4 regions of the Mesorhizobium sp. WSM4806 genome follow, and region 1 is predicted to be linked to each of the others. Evidence: riboswitches for the same ligand, from Rfam matches in the RefSeq annotation. Region 1 holds a riboswitch; each other region holds the start of a gene.
What was found. Region 1 has a riboswitch for cobalamin ahead of AC0L2M_RS04250 (CbtB domain-containing protein). Riboswitches for the same ligand answer to the same signal wherever they lie in the genome.

Region 1 (4,978 bases):
CGAGATAAGGGCAACGCCGATCATCAGCAGCGTGTTGGCCAGATAGATCGGATTGCGGCTGACGGCGAAGGGGCCCGATGTAACCAGATGGTCCGGCACGGCGTTCGGGTGGAGCGTCGTCTTTGCCCGGATCATGATGCGGATCGCCGTGAACCAGAGTGCGACGACGCCGAACAATGCCACCCAGCCGGCCGCGAACAGGATATCGCCCAAAAGGCCGCCGATCCATGGCAGCGGATAAAGCAAGCCAAGCGCGATGCTGACGGCGATGGCCGCGACATAGATCAGCGGCGGCCACGGTATAAACCCCGGTTTTTGCTGTCCCGGTTTCTGTTGGCCCGGTTTCTGCTGATGGTCGGTCATTGTGCTCCTCCCTCCATCAAAGTGCCGTCGGCCTTGGCAGTGCAGGCGCCGGCGAGTTCGTCGAGATGCGCCTTCCATTCAGCAGCCTGGTCGTTGCGGTAGAGCCGATCAAGCGTGGCCTCGCCCTCGAGCGTATCGAGCATGCAGACACAATAGCTGCTGCAGAACTCCGTGTCGCGCGATTGCTCGCACGATGCCTGGCATTCTTTTAGGAAGGTGACCTGCCTGGTTTCGACGGCTGCCGGCATGACTTGCGAAGTCAGCCAGACCGAGCCGATCAGCACCGGCTGGTGGATCAGATAGAAGGCGAGGCTGTGCCGGCCGATAAAGACCAGCGGATTAGTCCAGCGGCCGGGCGTTAGGCCCGCCAGCCGCGTCAGCATGCCGGAGGCGAAGGCAAGCTTTGCCGCTGCGATGCCGGCAAGCACAGCGCCGAACCATGGAAACAGCGGGACATAATCGTTGGAGCGCGGGTTGGTTGCCGACAGGCCGACCCACCACAGGGCCGGATGATCGAAGATCTCGGACCTGAGGTAGAGCGGCGCGGTGATGACGAAAGCTGCGACAACCAGCGTCAGCAGCGCCGGCAGCCGCAGAAACGCCAGGCCGAGCAGGCTGGCGAGCGCGATCTCGTGCAGGATGCCGAAGAAGATGAAACTGTCGGGTGTGGCAAGCCTGGTGGCGGCCGATATGGCGAGCGCCGCCCCGCCGACCATGGCGAAGCGTTTCCAGAAGCCGTTCCAGCGGATTTGCTTGCCATGGGCGAGGAACAGGCTGACGCCGACCAGGAACAGGAAGGTCGAAGCGATGCAGCGCGCGTAGAATTTCCACCAGCCAAAGGCGGTCAGGCCGGGATCGGTGTAGCCGAAGAATTCGAGATCCCAGGTGAGATGGTAGCTCGCCATGGCAAGCAAAGCGATGCCGCGGGCGACGTCGATGGCGATGATGCGCCTGGATCGGTCCTGAACGGCCGGCGTAGGAATGGTCATGGTCTCGCAATTCTGATTCAGTGCTGCAAGACGACTATCATGGTTGCCCCGGACAAAAGAAGACAGGGCCCATTGATGCCCAGGGCTTAGGCTAAAGCGCCGTATGCCGCTCGCAGCCAGTGGTCGAGGCCGGCGCCGCCCCTCATTGCCCTGCCGGGCATTTCTCCCCGTGAACGGGGCGAAAGAAGCTGGCCGCAACGCCGGCGCCCTTCTTGCAACGCTGGTGATTGGCGAAACCATCGATGACAGCGCCCCCTCTCCCCGTTCTACGGGGAGAGGATGCCGGCAGGCAGGTGAGCGGCAGCGCGGACGATCGGCTTTCAACCTGTCAAGATCGCGGCGTCGAGGAACCAAGCTGGTCTGCCGGCACGGCGCATTCGCGCTGCTAGCTGGCGGAATTTGGTTTGCCGGGCGCGGCGATTCTGCCTATAGTCGCAGCCGTCGTCGGTTCCGTTTTGGAACCAAGAGGGAATGCGGTAGGGGCAAATTCGCCCGATGCCGTGGCTGCCCCCGCAACTGTGTGCGGTAGTCCTCTCCATATGCCACTGAAGATTTTCTTCGGGAAGAGCTTCTTCGGGAAGGTGGGGAAGGGCGCTGATCCGCGAGCCAGGAGACCTGCCGGCGACAGGAGAACTGACTTCTATGCCCTCGGGTGGAGGGCGAAAGGACAAGACATGAATACCGCTTCCGTCTCGCTCGGCGCTTCCGTCTCCTCGCAGTCGCGCTTTGTGCAGTTGGCGCTTGCTGCATTTCTCGGCGTTTTCGTCATGGGCTTTGTCGGCTTCTCGCATATCGATGCGGTCCACAATGCCGCTCACGACTATCGCCATTCGATGGGCTTTCCATGCCACTGACGGGGGGCCACTGACGAGGGGCTGACACCATGACACTGTTTCGCAACGTCGTGTTCATCGCGGCGATCGCAGGGCTAGTGGCCGGCGTCGTTCTGGCCTGCATGCAGGCCTACGCCACCGTGCCACTCATCCTCAAGGCAGAAGTCTACGAACAGGCCGGCGGTGGTCACACGCATGACCATGGTTTGTCGCCGGCCGCAGCAGGCAGCAATGCCATGAGCAGCGCCGTGCCGGCTGAAGCAGCCACCGCGGAAGAGGAAGGCTGGGCGCCGGCCGATGGCTTCGAGCGCTTCGCTTTCAACGTCGTTGCCAACGTCGTCACCGGCATCGGCTTTGCGCTGATCCTGGTCGCCGCTTCGGAATTCGCCGGCGGCATCGGCAATTGGCGACAGGGCCTGTTCTGGGGCCTTGCCGGCTTCGCGGTGTTCACGCTGGCCCCGAACCTCGGCCTGCCGCCCGAACTGCCGGCGATGCCGGCGGCCGATTTCGCCCAGCGCCAGATCTGGTGGACGGCGACCGTGGTGGCGACGGCTGCCGGTCTCGGGCTGCTCGCCTTTCGCAAATCGCTGCCGCTGGCCCTTCTTGCCGTAGCGTTGATCGTCGCGCCGCATATTGTCGGCGCGCCGCAGCCCGAAAGTTTCGAATCGCCGATCCCGGAAGGCCTGCACCACCAGTTCGTGGTGGCGGTGACGCTGACCAATCTGGTGTTCTGGCTGGTGCTCGGCGCTGTCGTCGGCGTGGTGCGCGGCCGCTTGACCGGCGCCGCAACCGGCCTGCGCGACAGCCTTGCCTGATCGCGCTGCTCCAGGCAGCAAGCTGACCCTGGTCGTCGGCGGTGCACGCTCGGGCAAGAGCGCGCATGCCGAAAGCCTGGTGACGGCCTGTCCAGCGCCGTGGACCTACATCGCCACGGCGCAAGCCTATGACGACGAGATGCACGAACGCATCGCGCTGCACCGAGCGCGGCGTTGCGACGGTTGGACGACGATCGATGCGCCGCTCGATCTCGTCGGCGCGATCGGGGCGCTGCCTGACGGCCGGCCTGTCCTGATCGACTGCCTGACGCTGTGGCTGTCCAACCATATGCTGGCCGAACGCGACATTGAGGCCGAATGCCGAGGGCTGGCGGATGTGCTGTCGCGGCCGCGCGGGCCGTGGTTCGTGGTTTCCAACGAGGTCGGCCAGGGCATCGTGCCTGACAATGCGCTTGCCCGCCGGTTTCGCGATGCCGCCGGCCGGCTCAACCAGCAGGTCGCCGCCGTCGCCGGCACGGTGCTGCTGATGGTGACGGGACTGCCGCTCAAGGTGAAGTGATATGACCGATATCGATGACAGGGACGAGCAACGCCACCGCGCCAAGATGGCCAAGCGCAAGGCGGTGCAGGACGCCGAGGTCGCGGCCAAGACGGTCGAGAAGGGACTGCTGATCGTCAACACCGGGCCCGGCAAGGGCAAGACCACTGCCGCCTTCGGGCTGGCGCTGAGGATGCTCGGCTACGGCAGGCGCGTCGGCGTCGTCCAGTTCATCAAGGGCAAATGGCATACCGGCGAGAAGGACGCCTTTGCCGCTTTCGGCGACCGGGTCGTCTGGCACACGATGGGCGAGGGTTTTACCTGGGAAACGCAGGATTTGAAGCGCGACATCGCCGCCGCCGAGGCTGCCTGGGCCAAGGTGCTCGAGCTAATGGCCGATCCATCGATTAGCCTTCTGGTGCTCGACGAGTTGAACATCGCGCTGCGCTACGACTATCTCGATCTCGACACGGTGGTGGCGGCGCTGAAGGGCCGGCGCGAAAACCTGCATATCGTCGTCACCGGCCGCAACGCCAAGCCGGCGCTGGTCGAGGCGGCCGATTTGGTCACCGAGATGGGAGTTACGAAGCATCACTTTTCCGCCGGCGTGAAAGCGCAGCAAGGCATAGAGTTTTGAGGTTTCGTTCGCCTCTTCTTCCTTCTCCCCTTGTGGGAGAAGGTGGCCTCTCGCGAAGCGAGGTCGGATGAGGGGTGTTCTAGCTTGGCACCGACAGCACTCCGTCCAACACCCCAACCGTCTCGGCGCTGCGCGCCGATCCACCTTCTCCCACAAGGGGAGAAGGAAAGGCCGCACAGTGGACGTCACGCAACGATGACGATCACCGACAGCAAGCCGAACAGTCCCATCAGCAGAAAGTCGGCAACCTGATAGAGTCTTAGCGCTCGTCTGATGTCCACGCTCTCGACATCGCGGCGGCCGCCTTCGCCCATGAACGCGTCGTCGACCATGACGCCGTCGTAGGAGCGCGGCCCGGCCAGCGCCAGGCCGAGCGCGCCGGCCATCGCCGCCTCAGGCCAGCCGGCATTGGGCGAGCGGTGCTTTTTCGCGTCGCGCCGCACGGTGCGCCAGGCGTTGCCGGCATCGGCGTCTTTGACGAGGAAGGCGGCCAGCACGATAAGCAGTGCGGTCAGCCGCGACGCCGGCAGGTTGATCAGATCGTCGAAGCGCGCCGCCGCCCGGCCGAAAGCCTCATGGCGCGGCGTGCGGTGGCCGATCATCGAATCGGCGGTGTTGGCGGCCTTGTAGGCGACGCCGCCGGCCAGCCCGCCGACGCCGATCCAGAAGACCGGCGCGACCACGCCGTCGGAAAAATTCTCGGCCAGGCTTTCGATCGCCGCGCGGCAGACACCGGCTCTGTCGAGCTTTTCCGGATCGCGGCCGACGATCTGCGAGACGGCAACACGACCGATGTCGAGTCCGCCATTGTCGAGTCCGTCGGCCACCGCCTCGACATGCTC
Region 2 (4,978 bases), on a different contig from region 1:
GACGGTGCCGATCGCCACGCCGGCGTCGGTGAAGGGCGCTTCGGTGAGCTTCGGCGTGCGGCCGGAAGATCTGACGATCGCCACCGGTGCGGATTATCTTTTCGAGGGAACGGTGGATTATGTCGAGCAACTCGGCGAGGTCCAGCTCGTCTATGTCGACATCGGCCGCGCCGACCTGCCGCTGGTCACCAAGCTGCCAGGCAATGTCGGGGTCAAGCGCGGCGCTGCGCTGCGGTTGAATGCCGATGCCGGCGACCTGCATATTTTCGATGCCGACGGACATTCATTCACGCTCCACAAAGCGGAAGCAAAGGCAGCCTGAGAGCAGCAGCCGAACTGATGGATGTTTGGTGACCCAAAAACGAGAGCGGCGGGCAAAGCCGCCACTCTTGTGCGTTCCGGTCGCTGTTAGAGCGACGTGCGTCCAAGTGGACGCACAAAGGTACGCTCCAACACTTTAACCCTGCGCATCGTGCTTTCCGAAAATCGGAACCGATTTTCGGGCCGATGCGCTAGCGGCCGAACAGGTTCCGGTCGCTGCCCTGCGGGGCGGACTTCTGTACGTCGCCCGATGAGTTGAGCAGCTTGTAGACCGGCGAGCCGGTATTGCGTACCGAAGAAGTCTGCGTGTTGTCGACGTTGATGGTCGCCTGCTTGTTGATGTCGGTTCTGCCAAAGTTGTCGCTACCGGCAAAAGCGCCGCCCGCAGCAATCAAAAGCGCGGCGGCGGTAAGAACGATCTTCTTCATTTTCAAAATTCCTGGATTTTCTTGGTTCCGCCAGCCCGGCGGGCAAATGCCGCCGCCGCTGTTGGAACGAACTGTTAGTTGTTGCCGAACAGGTTACGGTCGCTGCCGTTGACGGGTTTCTCGTCAGCCGGAACCGGATTCTGCGCCGAAGCCGAATTCCGAAACGAAGCCGTGTACGAGTTGCTGTCGACCGCAGCGGCCGGCTGGTTGGCGCCGTTCGATCCAAAGTTGTCGCTGCCGGCAAAAGCGCTGCCGGAGATGGCCACAATGGCGGCGGTGGCAAGAATGAGCTTCTTCATTTCAAATACTCCTGAGTTCCTCAGATCCCGAGCGGCGGACCGCCACTTTGCTGTTTGGGACCAGCTGTTAATTGTTGCCGAAAAGGTTGCGGTTGGCGCCCTGGCCAACGGGCTGCTTTTCAGCGTGAGCCGGCGTCTGGACAGAGGCCGTATACGAGCTGTCGACCGCGACGGCCGGCTGGTTGGCGGCGTTGGACCCATAATGGTCGCTGCCGGCAAAGGCGCTGCCGGTGATGGCCAGAGCGGCGACGGCAGCAAGAGCGATCTTTTTCATTTTAGTACTCCAGTATCTTGGTCTTCAGTCCGTCTAGCGGCGTGTCTTGGGAGGATGCGCGCGTCGTTCGGATAGCCCCGATGTGGGAAGGCCATTCGGCGGATTCCAATCACGAAGTTGTTCCGTGTGGAACAAGAATCTACACCTTGAAATTGTACCAGAGGCATCTACCACTATGGTTTTATGGTTCGTTTCAATATCTTATGCCAAATTTGCCGTTCGACGATTTGACGGATTGGCGGATCTGCGTTCACTGCGTGCTGCACGCATTGTCAACAGAAACGAACCGTTCGGTTCGATTTTAGAAGCGGCTAATAGTCACTTTTGTAAACTGTTAACCTTCCTGGTCTCCGCCGCGGGTCGGTTTCGATGTCACGGCAGCCGACAATGGCCGCCGACAAAGCGGGTTTCAGCCCTGCAGATAAAAACCTGCAGGTTTCGCCGGCGGTGTCGCGCCGCATGGATACGATGTCGCTTTCATGCCGGCAGTCAGCCGGCCGGCATGATTAGATCACGCCATCTCAGGTGCCGCTTGGTGACGACGAAGCGGAGAATTGGGAAGCCGGTCAGAACCCGGCGCTGCCCCCGCAACGGTGGTGGAGTTCAAGTCGCAACGGGAGACCACTGGGCCACAAGCCTGGGAAGGTGTCGCGACGAGTCCGCAAGGACACTCCAGAGCCCGGAAACCAGCCCGAGATTTTCAGACTCGACTGATCGCGGTGGGCGGTCAAGAGGTGGATGATGCACGTCCGGCCCTGTCGCCGGCGTGCAAACGGTCCTCCCTCCATCACCACCAGTTCAGTCCTTACACGAGGACAGGACATGGACGCGCGCAACGACATGCTGAGGCTCTTGCACGGCCGCAGGCAAGGCTATTCGCTCGAGCAGCCCTTCTACACCGATCCAGATTTCTTCAAGCTCGACATGGAGCTGATCTGGTATCGCGACTGGCTGTTCATCGGCCACGATTGCGAGTTGCCGAAATCTGGCAGCTATATCACCGCCCAGATCGGCGACTATCCGGTCGTGCTGGTCCGCGACCAGCAAGGCAAGATCAATGCCTTCCACAATTCCTGCCGGCATCGCGGCAGCCGTGTCTGCAATGCCGACAAGGGCACTGCGGCGAAGCTGGTCTGCCCCTATCACCAGTGGACCTACGAGCTGGACGGCCGGCTGTTGTTTGCTCGCCAGATGGCAGACGGCTTCGACAAGAGCCAGTTCAGCCTGAAGCCGGTGGCTTGCGAAAGCGTTGGCGGCTACATCTTTATCTGCCTGGCCAACGAGCCGGCCGACTTCGCGCCGATGCGCGCCATGATCGAGCCTTACCTCCTGCCGCACCGGCTGCGCGAGGCAAAAATCGCCTTCGAATCGACCATCGTCGAGAAGGGCAACTGGAAGCTCGTCTGGGAGAACAACCGCGAGTGCTACCATTGCGCCGGCAACCATCCGGAACTCTGCAAGACATTCCCGGAAGCGCCGACCGTCACCGGCGTGCAGGGCGCCGACAGCGATCCAGAGATGCTCGCGCACTGGGCGAAATGCGAGGCGGCGGGCTTGCCGAGCAAGTTCCGCATCGATCCGGCCGGGCAGTATCGCGCCACCCGCGCGCCGCTGCTGCGCGACGCCGTCAGCTACACGATGACGGGAAGACGCGCGGTGAAGAAGAACCTTTCCGACAGCGTTTCGACCGACCGTATCGGCTCGCTGCTGCTCTATCACTATCCGACGAGTTGGAACCATATCCTCGGCGATCATGCCGTCACCTTCCGCGTGCTGCCGATCAGTGCCACGGAAACGGCCGTCACCACCAAATGGCTTGTCCACAAGGACGCGGTCGAAGGCGTCGATTACGACCTCGCCGAACTCACCCATGTCTGGACCGAGACCAACGACCAGGACCGTCGCATTGTCGAGGAAAACGCCTTCGGCATCCTGTCGCCGGCCTATGAGCCCGGCCCCTATTCGGAACTGCATGAGGGCGGCGTCATCCAGTTCGTCGAATGGTACGCCTCCTTCATCGGGCCGCGCCTTGCCGAGGCCGGGCGGCCGGCGCTGCGCAGCGTCGCCTGAACGAGGTCAAGGGGATGAATGCGATGACGGACCTTGGCCTCTACCGCCATCTCGACGAGATGGCGCCCTGGAACGACAGGCTCCAGGTGCTGGAAGTCATCGGCGTCAGCGACGAGGCGCCTGACGTGAAGACCTTCACCTTCCGCTCTGACAACCAGACCTGGTTCCGCTACAGACCGGGGCAGTTCGTGACGCTGGAACTGCCGACCACCGAGGGCCCGATGATGCGGACCTATACGCTGTCGTCCTCGCCGTCGAGGCCGTTCTCGATCGCGGTGACGGTGAAAGCGCAGGCCGGCAGCCTCGGCACCCGCTGGATGTTCGACAATCTGAAGCCCGGCGTTCACGTGAAGGCCTATGGGCCGGCGGGCGACTTTTCGCTGCACAGCCATCCAGCGGCCAAGTATCTGTTCATTTCGGCCGGCTCAGGCGTGACGCCGATGATGTCGATGCTGCGCTGGCTGAACGACTGCGCGCCATGGACAGATGTCGGCTTCGTCAACTGCGCGCGAAAGCCCGAGGAGATCATCTTCCGCAAGGAGCTCGAGCTGCTCGGCAGCCGCATGCCGGGCCTGACGCTCGGCTTCATGATCGAGGAGCGGTCCAGCCGTGAGGGCTGGTTCGGCCATATGGGCCGGATCGACGCGATACGGCTGCCGCTGCTGGCGCCCGATTTTCGCGAGCGCGAAATTTTCTGCTGCGGCCCCGACCCGTTCATGCGCGCCGTGCGGCAGATGCTAGAGGCGGCCGGCTTCGACATGGCCAACTACCATCAGGAGAGCTTTGCGGCCCCGGCGGTGGAGGAAATACCGGCTCCGTTCGGTTCGCCGGCAGAGGGTGGGCCGGCAGAGGGCGGGATCGAAGTACCTGCCGAGGCCGCAACGCCGATCCGCTTTTCGGTTTCGGATATTGACGCCGACTGCGTTGCCGGCCAGACCGTGCTGCAGACGGCGCGCGCTTCGGGCGTACGAATTCCCGCAGCCTGCGAGTTCGGCCTGTGCGGAACCTGCAAGGTGAAAAAGGTCTCGGGCACAGTCGAGATGAGCCACAATGGCGGCATCCTCGATCACGAGATCGACGACGGCTTCATCCTTGCCTGCTGTTCGAAGCCGCTGACGGCGCTCGAGATCGACGCCTGACCGGGGAGCTTAAACCCCGTAGCGCTCGGTGCGGATGAGGCTTGCCGGAACGCCGGCATCGATCAGCGCCTGGGCGGCGGCCGACACGAAGGCATTCGAGCCGCAGACAAAGGCGAACCTTGGCGGTGCGGGCAGCCGCAGCATCGATTGCTCCATCATCGCAACGTCGATCCGCCGCGAATAGTCTGACGGGCGCCGGGCGGCCTCGCGGGTCAGCGCCAACACCAGATCGAAGCCGTCCCGGCGATCGTGGAAGTCGATCAGCTCGTCGCGAAAGATCACCTCGTCCCAGACCCGTGCGGAAAATACCAATGCCACGGGCACCGCCGATCTGCGCGCGGCGCGATGGCGGATCATCGCCATCAGCGGTACCACGCCGGACCCGCCGCCGACCAGCAGAAGCGGGCCGCCGTCGCTGTCGGACCAGACGAAGTGGCCACCGAGCGG
Region 3 (4,978 bases), on a different contig from region 1:
CGGTCACACTGGCCCAGCGACCTGCGCCCGCTCTTTCTCCCGCAGCGCGCATGCGGCAGCGACCATGTTCATGAGGGCAGGCCGGACCTCCTCCCATTTCCTTGTTTTGAGGCCACAATCCGGATTCACCCACAGTTGGCTGTCCGACAGTCGCGCGCGGGCAAGTTGGGCGAGATGTAAAATCTCGCCGACTTCCGGGACACGTGGTGAGTGAATGTCGTAGACGCCAGGACCGATGTCATTCGGATATTTGGACTTCGTGAAGGCGTCTAGCAGTTCCATTTTGGAGCGCGACGTCTCAATCGAAATTACGTCCGCGTCCAGTTCAGCGATCGAGTCGATGATCTCATTGAACTCAGAATAGCACATGTGGGTGTGAATTTGGGTCGCGTCCGCTACACCCGTTGAAGCGAGCCGGAAGCATTCGACAGCCCAGCCGAGATAATGTTTCCAGTCGGACTTCCGCAGGGGCAAGCCTTCGCGAAACGCGGCCTCATCGATCTGGATCACCCTTGCGCCAGCTCTTTCCAGGTCGGCCACTTCATCGCGGATGGCGAGCGCGATTTGGCGGCAGACCTCGGCGCGGGGTACGTCGTCGCGCACAAAAGACCAGTTAAGAATCGTCACTGGGCCTGTGAGCATGCCCTTTACCGGCTTTTTCGTCAGCGACTGGGCAAATTGCCACCAGAGGACCGTCATCGGATTGGGCCGCGATACGTCGCCGAAGATGATGGGAGGGCGCACGAGCCGGGAGCCGTAACTTTGCACCCAGCCATGCTGGGTGAAGGCGAGGCCGGACAGCTGCTCGCCGAAATGCTGCACCATGTCGTTTCGTTCGAACTCGCCGTGTACCAGCACGTCCAGCCCGATCTCCTCCTGCCAACGCACAGCCGCCTCAGTCTCCTTCTTCAGGAAGGCCTGGTAGTCGACATAGCTCAGCCGGCCCTTCGCGTGAGCGGAGCGCGCCCTGCGCACCCCGGGCGTCTGCGGGAAGGACCCGATGGTCGTCGTCGGGAACGGCGGCAGGCGGAGCGTGTCGGCCTGGACTCTCGAGCGCTTGGCAAATGCGCTCTTTCGTTGCTTCATGACGCCGTCAATGCTGCTAATTCGACCGTGGACGAGCGGATCATGGACCTTTGTAGACATTGCGCGCGCGGCGGCCGCCTCGGCAGAAGCTTTCAGTGCGCCTGCTACGGCCTCCCTGCCTTCGGATAAGGCTTGGGCCAGCACAAGCAGCTCTTCACTCTTCTGGGCGGCAAATGCCAGCCACGAACTGACATCCACATCGAGCGCGGTCTCCATCCGCAGGTCCATCGGCACATGAAGCATCGAGCAGGAAGGCGCAATCTCGACGCGATCCAGCGGCCAGCCGGCAACGATCGGCTTGATGCGGTCGAGAATGGCAGCCAGATTCGCGCGCCAGACGTTGCGGCCGTCGATCAAGCCAAGTGAGAGCACCAGATCCTTCGGTGCGAGCCGACCAACCGTCTCCAACTGCTCGGGAGCGCGCACGAGGTCGAGATGTAGGCCCGCCAGGCGCAGCGAAAGCGCGGTCTCCAGATTGTCTCCCAGCGGCCCGAAATAGGTCGCCAGCATAATTTTCAACTTGGGCGCGGCTTTCGACAGCTGGCCGTATGTGAATTCGAAGGCAGCTCGTTCGTTCGGGTTAAGATCGAGCACAAGCGCCGGCTCATCAATCTGCACCCAGTCCGCCCCCGAGAGCTCCAGCGTCCGCAGGAGTTGCTCGTAGACGGGCAGCAGCCGCGGTAGGAGCGCTATCGGATCGAAACCCTGGTCGGGAGACTTCGCCAGCTTGAGGAAGGTGACCGGTCCAAGGATGACCGGGCGTGTATGGATGCCAAGCTCTTTTGCCTCCAGAAAGTGATCGACTGGGTTCGTCGACGAGAGGGCGAATGTCTGATCCTGGCTCAGCTCCGGCACGATGTAGTGGTAGTTAGTGTCGAACCATTTGGTCATTTCCATCGCGGTTACGCGCTGCCCCTGAACCGCATGCCCGTGACTGGCGTGTCCACAACCCGCAGTATCGCCTTGCGTCCCGCGCGCCATCGCGAAGTAGATGTCGAGCGGGACCTCGCCGCCCGTCCAGCCGTAACGAGCTGGCACGGCGCCGACCATTGCTGCGGTGTCGAGCACATGGTCATACAGTGAGAAGTCGTTCGACGGGATTTTCGACACGCCGCGATCATGCTGCTCGCTCCAGCTGGCGGCACGGAGTGCCTTCGCCGTCGCGAGAAGGTTGGCAGCAGAAGATTTTCCGGACCAGTAGCTTTCGAGCGCGAATTTCAGTTCTCGCCGGCGACCGACACGCGGCATGCCAAGCGTTGCTATGGGAACTTGCTGGGAGACATTCATTCCATACCCCGATGGTTGGGGCGGGGACAAGGAAGGCGCTAGCAGGCCGGCATGAACACCGAGCTGCCGCGGCCACCAGACACCCCGCCCGTGGACGTTGTTCACCGTGGCAGGTCTCCTGGCTCGCGGGTCACAGCCTCTGCCCCGTCTTCCCGGGGCAGGTCGCCCAGTGACATTGGTGGGTTGGCTCGCCGCTTACAGTTGCGGGGGCAGCGCCGGCATTGCACCGGTTTCCCTCTTAGCTCCGCTACGGCAACACCTTGCGGAGAACCACGACATGCGGACAATCGCAGCAGCTCGCATTGTTGTCAATAACGTATAAAGAAATGTTTATGTGTTTATGTGAACTGTTTACCTGCGGCGCGTTCCCAAGTCGCAGGTCGCCGTAGAGCTGAGCCTTCTGCGCCACTCTCCGGTCTGCGCAGGCTGTGCCTCGCCGCTCGGGCAATCTGCCATTTGTACGATTCCGTCCCAAAACGAACTTCGTCAAAAATGGCGCGTGTTGGCCATTCATGATCGGGCGGCAGTACTGGCCCGAAGTGCGACAAGTCCTGAGCCTCAACAACCAGAAATTTGGAGAAAAACCGCCATCCTTCTCGGACTGGTACGCGTTCGATTTACACGCGCTCGTCTGGACAGCCTGCACAACAGGAAGGTGGGCAACACGTGGCGGAAATGCCGCCCTACAGCGAACCCGCCTGTTCAGCCTCGCGGCGCAAATTCTGCCGGGGTCTGGGGCCGATCTGCTGGATCACCAATCCGGCCGCCAGTGAGCCAAGGTCGCCGCAGGTCTGCAGGTCGCGGCCTTGCGTGTAGCCATGCAGGAAGCCGGCGGCATAGAGATCGCCGGCGCCTGTCGTGTCAACCAGTTCCTTGATCGCGGTCGCCTTGATCACCACGGTCTCGCCGCCGCGCACGATCACCGAGCCCTTTTCAGAACAGGTCACGGCGGCGATCCTGCAATCCGTGCGGATCTGCGCCAGTGCCTCGTCGAACGAGGCGGTCTGGTACAGCGACTTGATCTCGTGGCTGTTGGCAAACACGATGTCGACGGTGCCCGAGCGCATCAGCTCCAGAAACTCCTCGCGGTAGCGGTCGACGCAGAACGAATCCGACAATGTCATCGACACTTCGCGCCCGGCTGCGTGGGCGAGCTTCGCCGTCTGCCGGAACGCTTCCTTGGCGCGCGGCGGGTCCCACAGATAGCCCTCGAAATAGGTGACGGCGGCGCCCGACGCCTTGTCCGCCTCGACATCCTCCGGACCGAGCTCGACGCAAGCGCCGAGATAGGTGTTCATCGAGCGCTCGCCGTCCGGCGTGACGAAGATCATCGAGCGCGCCGTCGGCGGTTCGCCATCGAGCGGCCTGGTGTCGAAGGCCACGCCCTGGGCGTGCATGTCATGGGCGTAGATTTCGCCGAGCGTGTCGTTCGAGACCTTGCCGAAGAAGGCGGCGCGGCCGCCGAAGCTGGCGACGCCCGCCGCCGTGTTGCCGGCGCTGCCGCCGGAGGCTTCGATGGCCGGGCCCATGCGGCTGTAGAGCAGCTCGGCGCGCCTCGTGTCGATCAGGTTCATCGCGCCCTTGATGATGCCGTTCGTCTCAAGGAATGCCTCGTCGCACTGGGCGATGATGTCGACAATGGCATTACCGATACAAAGCACGTCATAGTCCAGCATCTATTCATATCTCCGCCAAAAACCCACCCTCTGCCGCGCCGGGCGCGGGCGGGTTTTTGCAGGTGTGGAATGGAGTTGCCGTATGCCGCTGCATCCAACATCGGCGCATCACGCTGCTGCCGGTCCTGCCTCACGCAGCAGGTCCTCAGCTCTGTCCGTCCTTTCCCACGTGAACTCCGGCTCTTCGCGGCCGAAGTGTCCGTATGTCGCGGTCTTGCGGTATATTGGGCGTAAGAGATCAAGCATCTTGATGATGCCTTTCGGTCGAAGATTGAAAAGCTCAAGAACGACGCGCTCGATCCTTTTTTCGTCGATCTTTGCGGTTCCGAAGGTATTGATCAGGATAGACACCGGCGCGGCCACACCGATCGCGTAGGCAAGCTGAACCTCGCAGACATCCGCAAGGCCGCTTGCAACGACATTTTTTGCGACGTACCGCGCCGCATAGGCGGCCGAGCGATCAACCTTGGACGGGTCCTTGCCCGAAAAGGCGCCGCCGCCGTGACGCCCCATCCCACCGTAGGAATCGACGATGATCTTGCGTCCGGTGAGCCCGCAGTCGCCGCGCGGCCCACCGACCACGAACCGGCCTGTTGGATTGACCAGGAATCTTATCCCCGTCGTATCCAAGTCGTGGGGCAAGACCGGCCTTATGATCTCCTCAATGACGCCTTCGCGGACTGTGGCTTGTGAGACCTCCTCGTCATGCTGCGTCGACAGGACTATGGTATCAAGCGCTACCGGGCGCAAACCCTCATAACGGACGGACACTTGAGATTTAACGTCCGGGCGAAGCCAGCCAAGGCGTCCGGTTTGGCGCACCTCTGCCTGTTTTTTTGTCAATTCGTGAGCGAGTTGGATTGGCAACGGCATCAATGTTTCGGTCTCGTTGCACGCATACCCGAACATGAGACCCTGATCCCCCGCTC
Region 4 (4,978 bases), on a different contig from region 1:
GTCCGCTTGCTTGCGGGCGGTGATGTCGTGGGCGATGCCGACCAGACCGAAGATATCGTTTTGAACATTGCGCAACGGCACCTTCGTCGACGAAAACCATTTGCCGGCGCCTGACGCATCGACAACGAACTCTTCCTCATCGATCATCGGCTGTCCGCTGCGCAGCACGCCTTGCTCGATGGCGCGAAACTTCTGCGCAAGGTCGGGGGCATGAAGATCGGAATCGGTCAAACCGATCATGTCACTGGTTTTGGCCTTGCCGCTGTCGGAAGCAATGGCCCTGTTGGCGACGACGAAGCGGCTTTCGGTGTCCTTCACCCACAGGTAGTCGGGCACCCAGTCGATCAGCGTTTGCAGCGAGATGCGCTCGTCGACGATCAGGCGATTGGCGGTGAGTTCCGTTATGTCCTCATGCGTGGCCACCCATCCGCCGTCAGGCATCGGCTGATGGCAGATCTGAATTGTCCGGCCGTCGGTGAGATTGGCGGTCCAGTTTCTCAGGGTCGTGCCCGAATTGACCGCTCGGGCGAATGCGAGATAAGCGTCGCTGGCCATCGCGGATGTCCCGGCAGCGATGCGGCGTTCGACGATTTCGCCCAGCGTCCGGCCGGGGCGCAAATGCTCGGGTGCAATGCGGTAAATTTCCGCATAGCGGCGGTTGCACAGGATCAGCCGTTCAGCGGCGTCGAAAAAGCAGATGCCTTGCGAGATGTTGTCGATCGCCGTCTCGAATCGCAGCGCCTGTTGCTCGAGTGTTGCGATCGTAGCCCTGAGTTCGCGCTCGAGCGTCTCGTACGAGGAGCCCGCCAGTTTCGCCAGCGTGGCAAGCTCGGTCGATTCGGGCGCCTGGGCGGCTTGCCTCGATGATTTCGTGACCAAACACAGTTCCTCCGGTTCGGCGCCTGGCGCAAAGCAAGGAAAGCTCGCTGCAAGCTAAGCGACCGCATAGTGGTCCAGATATACTAATGGCATGTGAACCGGGTCGATGCCGGGGCATGGCGCAGTTCTTGCCTTCTCCCCTTGTGGGAGAAGGTGGATCGGCGCGCAGCGCCGAGACGGTTGAGGGTGCTGGCCGGAGCGCTGTCGGTTCCAAGCTGGAGCACCCCTCATCCGGCCGCTTCGCGGCCACCTTCTCCCACAAGGGGGCCCACAAGGGGAGAAGGTGGAGCCAATCTCGTGCAGGCCCATCGCACATGATGGCCGATCCTGCCGGTGAAAATCTCGACGGGCGGTTCGGCGCGCTGCGCCGGTCCCAGAGGTCAGTCCAAAGACTCGGCATTGTGCCAGAAGCCGGCAAGTGTGCATGGCAGCCCATCATGAACGATTGCGAATGAGCATGGTGACCACGAAGAAAGCGCCGACCGAACTGGTGATGATGCCGATCGGCAGTTCCTGCGGCGGCAGCAGCGTGCGCGCCAGTCGGATGGCGCAGCCGAAGCACGTCGACGCCGAAAATCTCGCGGATCAACTGCTTGGTCAGCGCCTCGCGCGGACCGGCGAGTGCCTGCAGCCGGGCCTCGTTCATCACCGCGACCCTGGTGGCAAATGGCGTGACCAGCGACAGATCATGCAGCACCGCCACGACGGTCATGCCAAGCTGCGATACGAGTTCGAGAAGTTCGCTGCGGGCGCGCGGATCGAGATGATTGGTCGGTTCATCGAGGAACAGGATTTTCGGCTCCTGGGCGATGGCGCGCGCCAACTGGGCGCGTTGCCGCTCACCACCCGACAGCGAGCCGATCGTGCGGCCGAGCAGCGGCAGCAGGCCAGTTCTGCGAAGCGCTTCGACGACGACGTCGCGTTGCTCGCTCCTGCGTCGCCAGCCGGCATGCGGGACCCGCCCAAGTCCGACGTAGTCGATCACGGCAAGCCGCGGATCGGGCTGATCGGTCTGGCCGACGACCGCCATGTGCAGCGTCCGCTCGGCGGCCGGAAATGTCTCCAGCCGGCGTCCGGAAAATCTCACACCTCCCGCGCTCGGACGCAGCGTGCCGCATAGCATGCGCAGCAGCGTCGTCTTGCCGGCGCCGTTGGGACCGATGATGGCGAGGCGGTCTCCCGCCGCGACGGAAAGGCTGACCGCACTGACCAGGCGCTGGCCATTCGCCGTGGCGCTCAGTTCACGCGCTTCAAGAAGAGGCTGGCAGGCATCCAACTTACCGTCACTTTCTCAAATGGCGACGGAAGGAAGCTGGACCGGCCGACAAGACCGATGTCCACGTCTCCTCCCGGCACACCCCGTCCGGTCAACTCGTGCGATGGCAGGTCTCCTGGCTCGCGGGTCCTTGCGCCATCCTGCCTTCCCAGCCTTGGCCAGTGGCATTTCGGATTTTGCTCGCCGCTTACAGTTGCGGGGGCAGCCACGGCCTCGATCCGAAGATCTCACCGTGTTCCCTTTTCACCCCTCGCCTTTCGGCTTGGGGACCATCAGTCAGCCACCCTAGTTTTCCGCCAATCCCAGCGCAATAAATTTCCGGGTTCCGGAGTGCCCCGCGAGCAATGGTCTTGTCAGAACGAGCATACCGAATCTCGTAATGTAATAACGTTACTACTTAAAAGACAACGCCTGCGCCTGTCAACCCCTTCGCCCAACGCTTTCGGCTTGCCGATCACCGTCGCATTGCGCGGTGCGCAATTTCGATCAAACTGCCTCCACCAGTAAGCGATACCATGACCTGGCCAATGCGCAGTCCCACAGCGAGGAGCCATATGAACCCGACCGAGAAAGCGCTGTGGTTCGTCGAAAGCCATCTGCCGGAGGCCATCTCGCTCGACGATGTCGCCAACAGCAGCGGCGTGTCGCGCTTTCACGTGACGCGGGCTTTCGGTGCGGCGACCGGACGTTCGGTGATGGGCTACCTGCGTTCTCGCCGCCTGACCGAGGCGGCGCGCAGGCTCGCCGCCGGCGCACCGGACATCCTCTCGGTCGCGCTCGACGCCGGCTATGCCTCGCATGAGGCTTTCACCCGTGCCTTCCGCGACCAGTTCGGCACCACGCCGGAACTGGTGCGCGCGCAAGGCTCGCTCAAAAACCTCGATCTCGTGGAGCCGATCCTGATGGACCAGTCCTTCCTCACCAATCTCGAGCCGCCGCGTTTCGAAACCAGCCGGCCGTTCCTCATCGCCGGTCTCGGCGAGCGCTACAGCTGCGAAACCAGCGCCGGCATCCCGATGCAGTGGCAGCGGTTCGGCCCCTATATCGGCAACATTCCAGGCGAGGTCGGCGACGTCGCCTATGGCGTCTGCGTCAACGGCGACGATGCAGGCAATTTCGACTATATCGCCGGCGTCGAGGTGTCCGATTTTTCGGACCTGCCGAAGGAGTTTTCGCGCGTACGCGTGCCGATGCAGAAATACGCCGTGTTCGCCCATCGTGGCCACATCTCGACCATCCGCCGCACGGTCAACACGATCTGGAACAAATGGCTGCCGGCCTCCGGGCACAAGATTGCCGACGCGCCCGAATTCGAGCGCTACGGCCCCGAATTCGATCCGCGCAGCGGCAATGGCGGGCTGGAAGTCTGGATACCGGTCGGGTGAGGAAGGGCCAGTTTTCAACTTGTGTTGGAGACTAGTGTCGAGGCGCTCCGCCTTATCTTGCCTACTCCCCTTGTCCCACAAGGGGAGTAGGGAAAGACGCTACAACTCCAGGTTCCAGTTCTGGCCGACCAGATCCTTGCCGAAGGCGTGGTGGCGTTCCTGATTGGCCAGCTTGAACCCGGCCGCCTCGTAGATGCGGCGCGCTGAGGTGAGCACGTCGTTGGTCCACAGCGTCAACGTCTTGTAGCCCTTGGCACGGGCAAAGCGGATGCATTCCTCGACCAGCCGCCTGCCGATGCCGAGACCGCGCGCCGAGGGTTCGACGTAGAGCAGGCGCAGCTTCGCCACCGCGTCCGACTGGCGCACGACGAAGACCGAGCCGACGACTTCCCCTTCCCGCTCGGCGATCCAGCTGCGTTCCCATTTCGGATCGTAGGATTTGGCGAAAGCGCCGAGGATTTCGGCGACCAGCGCCTCATAAGTTTCGTCCCAGCCATATTCCTGCGCGTAGAGCAGGCCCTGGCGATGGATGATCCAGCCGATGTCGCCGACCTGCAAGGACCGCAGCATGTAAAGGACCTTGGGCTCTGCACTCTCGCCCAGTAGGTGCTGCACCGTCTGCATCGCCTTGACCAGCCTGTCCTGTTCCGGTGCGGAAAGCCGCTCGAGCAGGGCCGCGACCTGATCGTGCGAACCCTGGTTCAGCGGCGCGAACGCCGCTCTTCCCGCCGGCGTCAGCGCAATCGACGAGCGCCGCGCATCGGCTCGCGTCGCCACGCGCTCGACCAGACCACGCTCCTCGAATTTTTTCAGCAACCGGCTGAGATAGCCGGGGTCGAGACCGAGATCGCGCGCAAGATCGGTGGCGGTCAGGCCATCGCGATGCGCCAGTTCATAGAGCACCCGAGCCTCGGTCAGCGAGAAGGCGCTTTTCAGCAGCCCTTCATCGAGCAGCCCGATCTGGCGGGTGTAGAAGCGGTTGAAGCCCCGCACCGCATCGATCCGCTCCCTGCCGGGTTGATGATGAATCGTCATGGCATCCTCCTGCCAGCACAAGATCAACCATTTAGTTGACTTAGTCAAGTATCAGTTCGAAGCAGGCTGCGGCTGTCGATCAGCTCACTCAGCGCCTTGACTCTCGCCAGCCACCGGCTTATCTCACCGCCACGTTAGCACTCGCCATTGGTGAGTGCTAAGCGTAGGTCCGGCGCCGCCGGGCTTATAGGTTTGTCCGGCGCCGCCGGACGGAGGAACTATTCTCACCATTCTCACCGAGGAATAAAAAATGGCAAAGTCGAAGTTCCGCCCGCTTCATGACCGCGTGGTCGTACGCCGGGTTGAATCCGAATCCAAGACTGCCGGCGGGATCATCATCCCCGACACGGCGAAGGAAAAGCCGCAGGAAGGCGAGATCATCGCCGTTGGTTCCGGCGCCCGC

Region 2: linked by a shared signal. The riboswitch ahead of AC0L2M_RS25850 (aromatic ring-hydroxylating oxygenase subunit alpha) and the one ahead of AC0L2M_RS04250 (CbtB domain-containing protein) in region 1 are both predicted to bind cobalamin.
Region 3: linked by a shared signal. The riboswitch ahead of metE (5-methyltetrahydropteroyltriglutamate--homocysteine S-methyltransferase) and the one ahead of AC0L2M_RS04250 (CbtB domain-containing protein) in region 1 are both predicted to bind cobalamin.
Region 4: linked by a shared signal. The riboswitch ahead of AC0L2M_RS18030 (ATP-binding cassette domain-containing protein) and the one ahead of AC0L2M_RS04250 (CbtB domain-containing protein) in region 1 are both predicted to bind cobalamin.

What each region holds. Positions count from the first base shown of each region.
Region 1 covers NZ_JBVVQZ010000002.1:337,429-342,406, reverse strand. Annotated here, with positions in the region: gene AC0L2M_RS04260 (methyltransferase family protein) at 1-363, opposite strand, end outside; gene AC0L2M_RS04255 (heparan-alpha-glucosaminide N-acetyltransferase) at 360-1,352, opposite strand; cobalamin riboswitch at 1,781-1,989, shown strand; gene AC0L2M_RS04250 (CbtB domain-containing protein) at 2,027-2,206, shown strand; gene AC0L2M_RS04245 (CbtA family protein) at 2,236-3,000, shown strand; gene cobU (bifunctional adenosylcobinamide kinase/adenosylcobinamide-phosphate guanylyltransferase) at 3,023-3,520, shown strand; gene cobO (cob(I)yrinic acid a,c-diamide adenosyltransferase) at 3,522-4,136, shown strand; gene cbiB (adenosylcobinamide-phosphate synthase CbiB) at 4,322-4,978, opposite strand, start outside.
Region 2 covers NZ_JBVVQZ010000019.1:39,410-44,387, forward strand. Annotated here, with positions in the region: gene AC0L2M_RS25825 (ABC transporter ATP-binding protein) at 1-322, shown strand, start outside; gene AC0L2M_RS25830 (DUF680 domain-containing protein) at 513-749, opposite strand; gene AC0L2M_RS25835 (DUF680 domain-containing protein) at 824-1,048, opposite strand; gene AC0L2M_RS25840 (DUF680 domain-containing protein) at 1,116-1,322, opposite strand; gene AC0L2M_RS25845 (hypothetical protein) at 1,710-1,832, shown strand; cobalamin riboswitch at 1,829-2,031, shown strand; gene AC0L2M_RS25850 (aromatic ring-hydroxylating oxygenase subunit alpha) at 2,145-3,392, shown strand; gene AC0L2M_RS25855 (FAD-binding oxidoreductase) at 3,416-4,531, shown strand; gene AC0L2M_RS25860 (FAD-binding oxidoreductase) at 4,541-4,978, opposite strand, start outside.
Region 3 covers NZ_JBVVQZ010000025.1:43,517-48,494, forward strand. Annotated here, with positions in the region: gene metE (5-methyltetrahydropteroyltriglutamate--homocysteine S-methyltransferase) at 4-2,349, opposite strand; cobalamin riboswitch at 2,465-2,663, opposite strand; gene AC0L2M_RS30140 (adenosine kinase) at 3,057-4,049, opposite strand; gene metK (methionine adenosyltransferase) at 4,158-4,978, opposite strand, start outside.
Region 4 covers NZ_JBVVQZ010000011.1:102,807-107,784, forward strand. Annotated here, with positions in the region: gene AC0L2M_RS18020 (EAL domain-containing protein) at 1-879, opposite strand, end outside; partial or broken gene AC0L2M_RS18025 (iron ABC transporter permease) at 1,315-1,419, opposite strand; partial or broken gene AC0L2M_RS18030 (ATP-binding cassette domain-containing protein) at 1,706-2,155, opposite strand; cobalamin riboswitch at 2,244-2,444, opposite strand; gene AC0L2M_RS18035 (AraC family transcriptional regulator) at 2,710-3,540, shown strand; gene AC0L2M_RS18040 (bifunctional helix-turn-helix transcriptional regulator/GNAT family N-acetyltransferase) at 3,640-4,575, opposite strand; gene groES (co-chaperone GroES) at 4,826-4,978, shown strand, end outside.